One region of the Neobacillus sp. GCM10023253 genome, then DNA from elsewhere that is predicted to be linked to it. Evidence: predicted binding sites of a transcription regulator. Region 1 holds the regulator's gene; each other region holds the start of a gene.

Region 1 (2,209 bases):
AGGAGGATTTTCTTTATGGCTGAATTTACTCATTTTAATGAAGAAGGCCGGGCCAAGATGGTCGATGTCAGCGATAAGCCGGAAACGGCACGCACGGCGATAGCCCAGTCAAGCATATCCGTATGCACTGAAATTTATGAAAAAATTACAAACCACGAAATGAAAAAGGGCGATGTCTTAGCAGTTGCCCAGGTTGCTGCAGTGATGGCAGCGAAAAAGACATGGGATATCATTCCAATGTGCCACCCGATTCCATTGACAGGTATCAATATTAGTTTTTCGTGGGAGCAGGCCGGGCAGGAACAATATACACTGCATATTGCTGCATCAGTGAAAACCAAAGGCAGTACGGGGGTTGAGATGGAAGCGCTAACAGCCGCCTCTGTTTGTGCCCTGACCGTCTATGATATGTGTAAGGCAGTTGATAAAGGGATGGTGATTGGACCAACCTTTCTGGTGGAAAAAACCGGCGGCAAAAACGGTGATTTTAGAAGAGAAATCTAATATATCCATTAAAATTGAAGGGTGGGAGAAATATGTCCAATGAAACGATGAAAATACCACAGGCAACAGCAAAGCGTCTGCCCTTATATTATCGATTTTTACAAAACCTTCATTCTTCTGGCAAGCAGAGGGTGTCATCTGCAGAATTGAGTGAAGCAGTAAAGGTGGACTCGGCCACTATTCGCAGGGATTTCTCTTATTTCGGGGCCCTTGGGAAAAAGGGGTACGGCTATAACGTAAACTATTTGTTATCGTTTTTCCGGAAAACACTTGATCAAGATGAATTAACAAAGGTAGCGTTAATCGGGGTGGGTAATCTCGGCACAGCCTTTTTACACTACAATTTTTTAAAAAATAATAATACAAAAATCGCTTGTGCCTTCGATGTGGACCCCGGAAAAATTGGCGGTTCGATAGGCGATGTTCCCGTTTATTCGATGGACGATATAGAACAGTATTTGATTGAGGAAAATATTTCGGTGGCGATTTTGACGGTGCCGGCCCCGGTTGCACAGCAGATTACAGACAAGCTTGTGAAAACGAATGTAAAAGGGATTTTAAACTTTACACCAGCGAGACTGAATGTACCTTCATCGATCCGCGTGCATCATATTGACCTGGCGGTGGAGCTGCAATCACTTGTTTACTTTTTAAAGCATTATCCAAACCACGAAGTAGAAGAATAAATAATCAATGGGCTTCTCGCCAAAATGGTGAGAGGCCCATTTTTCGTTTGGAAACATTTTTCCTAAACAGATCACTATACAAAGGGAGTTGAAGCGGGTAAAATGATTACACGAGTAATTATCGTAATCCAATAGGAAAGGTTGGAATTAAAATGACAGAAAAAGTTCGTTCAATCCCACGGCCGCTTGTGAAAACAAACCAGTGGACGATTGTTTTAAGTGTTGTGTTAACATGGTTATCCGGACAGGAATGGTTTTTGTTAGTGCCGTTTGTTGCCGGTATGTCTGGTCTTTTATTCGGATTTAATCCGATTATGCAAATAGCAAAACTATTTTTAAGAAAGGACCCAAAGGCTTATATCCCTGAGGATTGGGAGCAGCAGCAATTTAATCAAAAAATTGCCGTATCGTGTTTGGGAATTGGATTTGTAGGATTCCTGCTGGGATGGAATGGTGTTGGCTATGTGTTCACGATTCTTGTCGCGGTGGCTGCCTTTGTGGCAATTCTAGGTTTTTGCATCGGATGCTTTATTTATTTTCAGTGGAACCAATACCGTTATAGAAGGGCGCAGCAATAAAGATATCTTTTTATGAGGTCTGATTAGTTCGGCCTTTTTTTTGTTTTCTACTTATATTTGACGCTGCCATATCCTTACATTTAAAATTAAATTGAAAATTATGAATTATCATTCATGAGGAGAGTGGCGTTTTTATGAAGCTTGTTTCCCAAGAGACAGAAGCGAAAGGAAAAAATTCTTACAGCTTTGATGAATTTCTCGAAAAACGTGACAACCTTGATTGGTATCGTGATGAACCGTTTTTACAAAAAGCGGTTAAGAAATTTACGGGTTCTCAGCACAGCCAAGTCCACGAAAAACTATTATCCTTTTCGCCAACAGTATCTGCAAAATGGAACCGGTTAGCTGAAAGAATTGCCAGGCCGGAAGTCCGCCCCTACATGCTTCACTTTGATGCTTTTAATAATCGGATTGACCGGATTGTCCGTCCTCAAGAAGTTC
Region 2 (2,209 bases), on a different contig from region 1:
TGACAAACCAACGGGAGAAATTAACAGTAAACTTCAATTGTGTGAATCCTGCCATGAAACGGACAGTGCTGAAAAGCTCGGCGACCCTGGAGTAAAATATCGTCTGTTTGAATATAAAAAGTCGAATACTGCATTAGGAATTTATGAAGACTTTCAGCTTTGCCTTCGCTGTCATAATGGAGATTTTCAGAAAAAGGCTACGAACACCCCTGACATTGCCAGGTATTATAATAATTTAACGGAAGTAACTATAGCGCAGTATGAAAAAACAAATGGTCAATCGTCATTTGCAAACCGCGAAATTTCGGCAGCAGAGAAAAACTTTTCAGGTCATATCATCAAAGCGCAAGATGGAAGTCCTCTTGCAGGTCACATCCCATGTGCTGAGTGTCATGATACTCATGGGTCTAACAATGTTGACCAAATAAAAACGCAAATAGGACATGAAAATCCAACAACATTTAATTTAACATCATTTGACCCGAATGCCATTGTAAAATGGGATGCAGGGAAGCAGCAAAGTTTCTGTATTGCCTGCCATAATGGCTCAACTGCCATATACGGTGTTACAGGTAAAGCGATTTATGATGAAAAGACAGAGCTATCCATTAATCCGGCAATACCTGATCATAATAAAAAAATTACAGAAACAACAAAGCCTTGTTCAGAATGTCACAGTAACAGTAAGTCGTTTGTTGAGGCAGCGCATGCTCCAAAAAAATAAAAAAATCGAGAGAACTCCTCTCGATTTTTTTATTTTTTCCGGTTGCCAATTTAAATAACATAACAAATATCATTATGTGAATATACTAAAAATATCAATAATTCTAAAAAATTACACATTATTTTGAAAATACATCTGCTATACTTTTTCTAGGACCTTATTACCATATAATTTAGGCCTTTATTCATATGGTAAATAAGAGGTAGATAGTGTAAATAGACCTATTGGATAATAGGTCTATTTACACGATTTCTAATCTTTTGCCAAGGGGAAGGTGATCCGATAGAAATGTTGATTTGGCTATAACGAAAGTGGATAGAGAGAGGAGAAAGAGAAAATGTCTCGTAAAATGGGGAGTTTTAAGTTGAGACGAAAACCTATTCTGATTATGTTGTTGTTTTTATCCCTTGGATTGTTACTAAGTGCATTCTATGTTTCTGCAGTTGATACTTTTTATAGTAATTACTATCCTGCAAAGGGATCCAAGGTTACAGTATCAAGCCCAAAAATAGCTGTTTATGTAAAAAGCTTATATGAATTAGACAGTTCCACAGTAAAAATGTGGTTAAACGGAATGGACGTCACTCCGAATTTTGTAAATAAGAGTCTTAAAGAAGGAACTATCAGCTTCAATACCTCTAATCTAAAAGACGGGGTCAACACAGTAGAGGTCAGCATTAATGATAAAGGCGGGAATACCCTTAGTGATTCCTGGACATTCACAGTTGCAGAGCCTCCTAAGTTTAACGGCATCAATCCTGCTGATAAAAGTGAGCAGTTAAAAGCAAACCAATTAACCGCAGTTGTAAGTGACAATCATGCAGTTAATTGGGATACGGTGACGCTAAAAATAAACAATTCTTATGTTGATTCTACCAAGTTGGAAATCAATCGGGAAACAGGAAAGATCACCTATAATTATATTTTTCCAAATAACAGTTATACTGCTGTTCTTGAGGCAAAAGATATCTCGGGCAACAGTGGCACCAAGAGTTGGACCTTTACAGCTGACTCGGCTGCACCTAGTTTGGTAAACCTCTACTATTTTAAGGATAGCGCTGTCATTACAGATGGGATATTAAAATTTAGCGGGGAGTTAAAGGATCTTGTCGATATTAAAGACAATGTTACTCTGTCTTTGGATGGATCCCCTTTAAAGATAAATTTTAAGTATAAAGGATATATAGATTATTATGATGAATATATTATTACCTCTAAAAAGCAAGCCTTTATAGATTACGAGGGAACTATCGCAAATGGCAGCCATACATTAACATTGTTTGCAGAAGATACATTAGGCAATGCAGTTACCCGAAACTGGAATTTTACCGTTTCCGTCAAGCCGGTGGTTTCAAATCAGACTCCACTAAAATATGGAGTGGACGATTTAAAGCCGACTATATCTGCCGTAGTAAAATCACCAAATGGCTCAATTAATCCTGGTTCTATTCAATTTAAATTAGATGGGCAGCCTGTTGCCTTCCA
Region 3 (2,209 bases), on a different contig from region 1:
CAGCACCCTTGACAGCCCTTCGATTGGCATCTGCGGATACAGCCATTGGCAAAGCAGATGGGCAATATAAAAACTAATCACCTGCATGGCCGGATTAAAGAAAATAATTCGGAGCGGCCGTCTATTCATAATGTTAATGGCTGCAACAATAATCCCATAAAAAACAATCGTATAGGCTAAGCCATCGATAAGGTATATGGCATAAACCAATGGAAATGAGATGGTTATTTGACCTTTCCAAACAGGTACTGGAAACAGTTCAACAATAAAGAGAAACAACACCAGCAACGTCAAAATCATTGGCTGATGGGGAACCGATAAATCAAGCAGGCCAAATTGGAGATAAAGAAATACTCCAATGATTGATATCAATAGTAGGAATTGCCTTGAAAGCTGTTCTTTTTTTTGCAAAATGCCGATATCGCCCAAAGCTTCCCCTCCAAATTCTGTGACGGTTTACTTAATTTTCTGTTTATTCTAGTTTAATGTATTTATAGATTGAAAACAATATGAATGATTGTTCAGTCGGCCAAACGTCCGCAAAAAATAAGGACCCAACCCGGTCTAATGAATCACACTGACCGGACTAGGCCCTCGGCAAACCAGATTGGTTTGATATCCACTATTATGTCATAAACCGCTATGCGTTTTCTATTTGGCTAAAGGATTATTCTTGCCTACTACCTTTGTATTAAATTTATTCGGCACAAAGTTAACCAAAATTTGTCACCTGATTGTCACTCTAGCCAACAACTATTATAGTAAACTAAAGTAAACAGAGATCATAACATTAAAAAACCTTGTGAATTCCCTCACAAATCCTTTCTTGAAAAAACATTTATATATATACCCCAAAAGGAGTTATTACACTACAAATCAAAGAGGTGTTTCCCATGAAATACGATTTAGTACTGCTGCATGCTCCAAGTGTTTACGATTTCCGAAAAAATCCTTTGCTTGCCGGACCGATCAGTGATGTTGTTCCATCCTCGCCCGTTTTTGAAATGTACCCCATCGGCCTGACCAGCATCGCCGACTATTTGGAGCGTTATGGACTTCGCGTCAAAATCATCAATATCGCCAACCGAATGCTCATGAACCCAAACTTTGATGTCGAAAAAAAATTAAAATCGATCAGGGCAAGTGCGTTTGGCATTGATCTGCACTGGCTGCCACATGCCCACGGCAGTATTGAGCTAGCGAAAATTGTCAAGCAGCTTCATCCGGACACCCCGATTATTTTTGGCGGATTGTCGGCCACGTATTATCACAAGGAGCTAATCCAATATCCATTTATTGATTTCGTGATGCGCGGGGACTCGACAGAAAAGCTGATGCTGCTGTTGATGAATAAGCTGGAGACTGGAAATACGCATTTTGCAGATATCCCTAATTTAACGTGGAAAAAGGGCACCGAGACTGGCTATAATCCGTTAACGTACGTGCCAAAGGATCTCGATGATATTGATGTTCCCGGTTACCGCTACACCATTCGTTCCGTTTTCAAATACCGAAATTTCCTCGATCCGCTGCCATACAACGGCTGGCTTCAATACCCGAACACCGCACTGCTGACCGCACGCGGCTGCACACAGAACTGTTTGATTTGCGGCGGATCAAGAGAGGCTTATGGGCAAAACTGCAACCGTCATACGCTAGCATTGCGGTCACCGAAAAAGCTCGTCGAGGATATTCAATTTATTTCCCGGTTCAGCCGGGCGCCGATTTTTATCCTCCATGATCTAAGACAGGGTGGACAAGAATATGTTGAGGAATTTTTTTGCCGTTTGAAAAAATTGAAGCTGAAAAACGAAATCGTCTTTGAGTTATTTCAATATGCGGATGAAGAATTTTTCCGGCTGATGAATGAAAGCGTGCCTCATTACAGCATTGAAATTACCCTTGAAACCCATGACGAAAAAATCAGGAAATATAACGGGAAATTCAGCTGCTCAAATGAAAAGGTGATCGAAACACTGCAGTTCGCTCTCAAAAATGGCTGTAAAAAATTTGACCTGTTCTTTATGGTTGGAATCCCTGGGCAGACGTATGAAAGTGCTGTCGAAAACATTGAATTTTGTGAAACCATCCACCTGGCCTGCGGGAAGGACCCAAGAATCTTTTACTTCGTTGCCCCGCTCGCTCCATTTTTGGATCCGGCGAGCCCGGCGTTTGAGCACCCGGAAATCCATGGCTATAAAAAATTGTG
Region 4 (2,209 bases), on a different contig from region 1:
GCTGCTGAGCTTGGACAATATAACATCCGTGTAAATTCTGTACATCCAGGAATTATCAAAACTCCTATGGCTGACCAACCAGATGTAGAAGAATATCTAAAGCAACTTGAACAAGATATTCCTCTAAGAAGAAGAGCAGAAGTAGAAGAAGTATCTAATTTAGTTATATACCTTGCTTCTGATGATTCAAGCTATTCAACTGGAGCCCAATTTGTAGTAGATGGCGGAATGATCTCTGACTTATAATTGATAAAAACAACTCATGGTTGGAAAAGAAAAATAAGGATGCATGGGGACGGTTCTTTTGCATCATTTTAGCTGTTCTCAGCTCAATTGCCGGAGATGGACCCTAAACCGGCATAGTAAGAAAAGAAATAGGTTTGTTACACTATTTGGCGCATTTCTATTAAGAAGAAATGCGCCAAATTTTATTTTTGAAAAATAAATTTAAGAAATTTATTCGGTAAAGCTGAGAGAAAAAAGGGGTTTCAAGCTTCACATTCCTAATGACTCTTTCACAAAAGCATTTAAATAGTCGACATTGGTCATTTTTTTATTGCATTCGCTGCCATCGGCGCAAATAAGATTGCCAATCGACTTGTAATAATCAGGGTTTTTAGGTTTTTTTGCTTTCGTTACCGTGGAAACATAGGCAACTTCACCAAAGCAATTACAGAAGGAACAAAGGTTCTTTTTGAAAAATAAGGTGCAAAGCCAACATATTAGAAAAGCTTATTCAGCGATAAAATTAAATGTCTCGCCCCATGCAAAGTATCGCCTTTCCAATAATAGGCTTTACATGAGTGGAAGAAGTACCAGACAATCTAACGTGATTCTCCATCTGTAAGCACCCCCTTTAATTTGTAATTATAGCGAAAATCATTATTTGTTTGAATCGTTTTAGGCTATTTTTAAATAAGTCTTTTTTTATTACATAAACCGCCTGATAGAGGTCTTTTGTATCAGGCGTCGAAATAGTATAAAAGTTAGGGTTCCATTGTTTACTTCCGGAAATCGCAGCCCATTCGTTATACAGCTACTTACTCCCACGCACAGCATACATATCGTTAACTTCCGAGCGAAACATCATCCACAAGATTTTGAGGAAGATTTAAAAGCCTGACACTACTGGAAGAACATTATTAAAAATAGTAACAGCTGAATTTCTGCTACATTCGTGTAACAAATAGTTTCATTTGTTAAAATTTTTTTGCTTTTGTTTGAATTTATTTTAAGAGATTGTTAAATCTTGAACAATCCTCCCTGAAGCCAAAATACATTTGCTATGCTGTGGATGTATCGAAACTAAATTGCGGAGGTGTTGTTAATGTTAGTAAATTGGTTAAGACAAAGCAAAACTGCATCTGGTATTTTAACTGTTCTTCGTTTATATCTTAGTTACGTTTGGCTCACGGCGGGGTGGCACAAATTATCAAGCGGAGATTTTGACGCTTCGGGATTTTTAAAAGGAGCAATCGCTAACCCAGTTAAAGGTCCTGACGGTGCGGTTGTTTTTGGCTGGTATGTTGATTTCTTAAAACATGTTGCATTGCCTAATGCCCATATCTTCAATACGATTATTCCTTTAGGTGAATTTCTTGTTGGTTTAGGATTATTACTAGGATGCTTAACAACAGCTGCCATGTTCTTTGGTCTATTGATGAACTTCTCTTATTTATTTGCTGGAACGATTTCTTCGAACCCATTAGATATTTTATTAGGAGTTATAATCCTATTTGCAGGCGCTAATGCTGGAAGAATCGGACTAGACGGCTGGATAAAGCCATTCATTAGAAAAACAGTACTTAAACGCAAAGTAAAAGGCAACAACCAAACCGTAAAAGATAACCAATCAGTCATAGACAATAAACCTGTCAACCTAAATTAGATGCATGGGGACGGTTCTTTTGCTTCATTTTCAGTCGTTTTCAGCTGCATTTGCCGGAGATGGAACCTGAACCGGCACTGCGGAATGGGACAAGAGAACCGTCCCTATGCATCATTCAAGAGGGAAAGCCTCCATCACGAGTTTGAATGACGCAAAACAAAGGTAAGAGGCATATTTTCAGGCGAAGCATTAATTTAGTGATTGAACAAACGACAGCGTAACCGCCGCTGTTTTGTCAATCTGTGAAACCAAAAAGACCTGCCATCAGGCGGCTTGAAAAAAATAAACACAGCAATCTCATCAAGAGTGCTGTGAGCCCTA

What was found. The regulator Rex, encoded in region 1, represses fermentation and respiration genes when NADH is low (regulators of the CRP and FNR family bind a similar motif). The targets are predictions, from matches to a motif close to TTGTGAAATATTTCACAA.
Region 2: the regulator Rex is predicted to act here: its motif matches at 826-843, upstream of ACFPA1_RS12260 (cytochrome c3 family protein).
Region 3: the regulator Rex is predicted to act here: its motif matches at 801-818, upstream of ACFPA1_RS24090 (TIGR04190 family B12-binding domain/radical SAM domain protein).
Region 4: the regulator Rex is predicted to act here: its motif matches at 1,240-1,257, upstream of ACFPA1_RS20670 (DoxX family membrane protein).

The regions. Positions count from the first base shown of each region.
Region 1 is NZ_JBHSHV010000011.1:5,693-7,901, forward strand. It holds gene moaC (cyclic pyranopterin monophosphate synthase MoaC) at 16-504, shown strand; gene ACFPA1_RS13775 (redox-sensing transcriptional repressor Rex) at 537-1,190, shown strand; gene ACFPA1_RS13780 (DUF4395 domain-containing protein) at 1,343-1,768, shown strand; gene ACFPA1_RS13785 (acyl-CoA dehydrogenase family protein) at 1,903-2,209, shown strand, end outside.
Region 2 is NZ_JBHSHV010000008.1:329,707-331,915, reverse strand. It holds gene ACFPA1_RS12265 (multiheme c-type cytochrome) at 1-724, shown strand, start outside; gene ACFPA1_RS12260 (cytochrome c3 family protein) at 1,062-2,209, shown strand, end outside.
Region 3 is NZ_JBHSHV010000027.1:113,996-116,204, reverse strand. It holds gene ACFPA1_RS24095 (GAF domain-containing sensor histidine kinase) at 1-429, opposite strand, end outside; gene ACFPA1_RS24090 (TIGR04190 family B12-binding domain/radical SAM domain protein) at 894-2,209, shown strand, end outside.
Region 4 is NZ_JBHSHV010000018.1:13,184-15,392, reverse strand. It holds gene ACFPA1_RS20675 (SDR family NAD(P)-dependent oxidoreductase) at 1-246, shown strand, start outside; gene ACFPA1_RS20670 (DoxX family membrane protein) at 1,328-1,888, shown strand.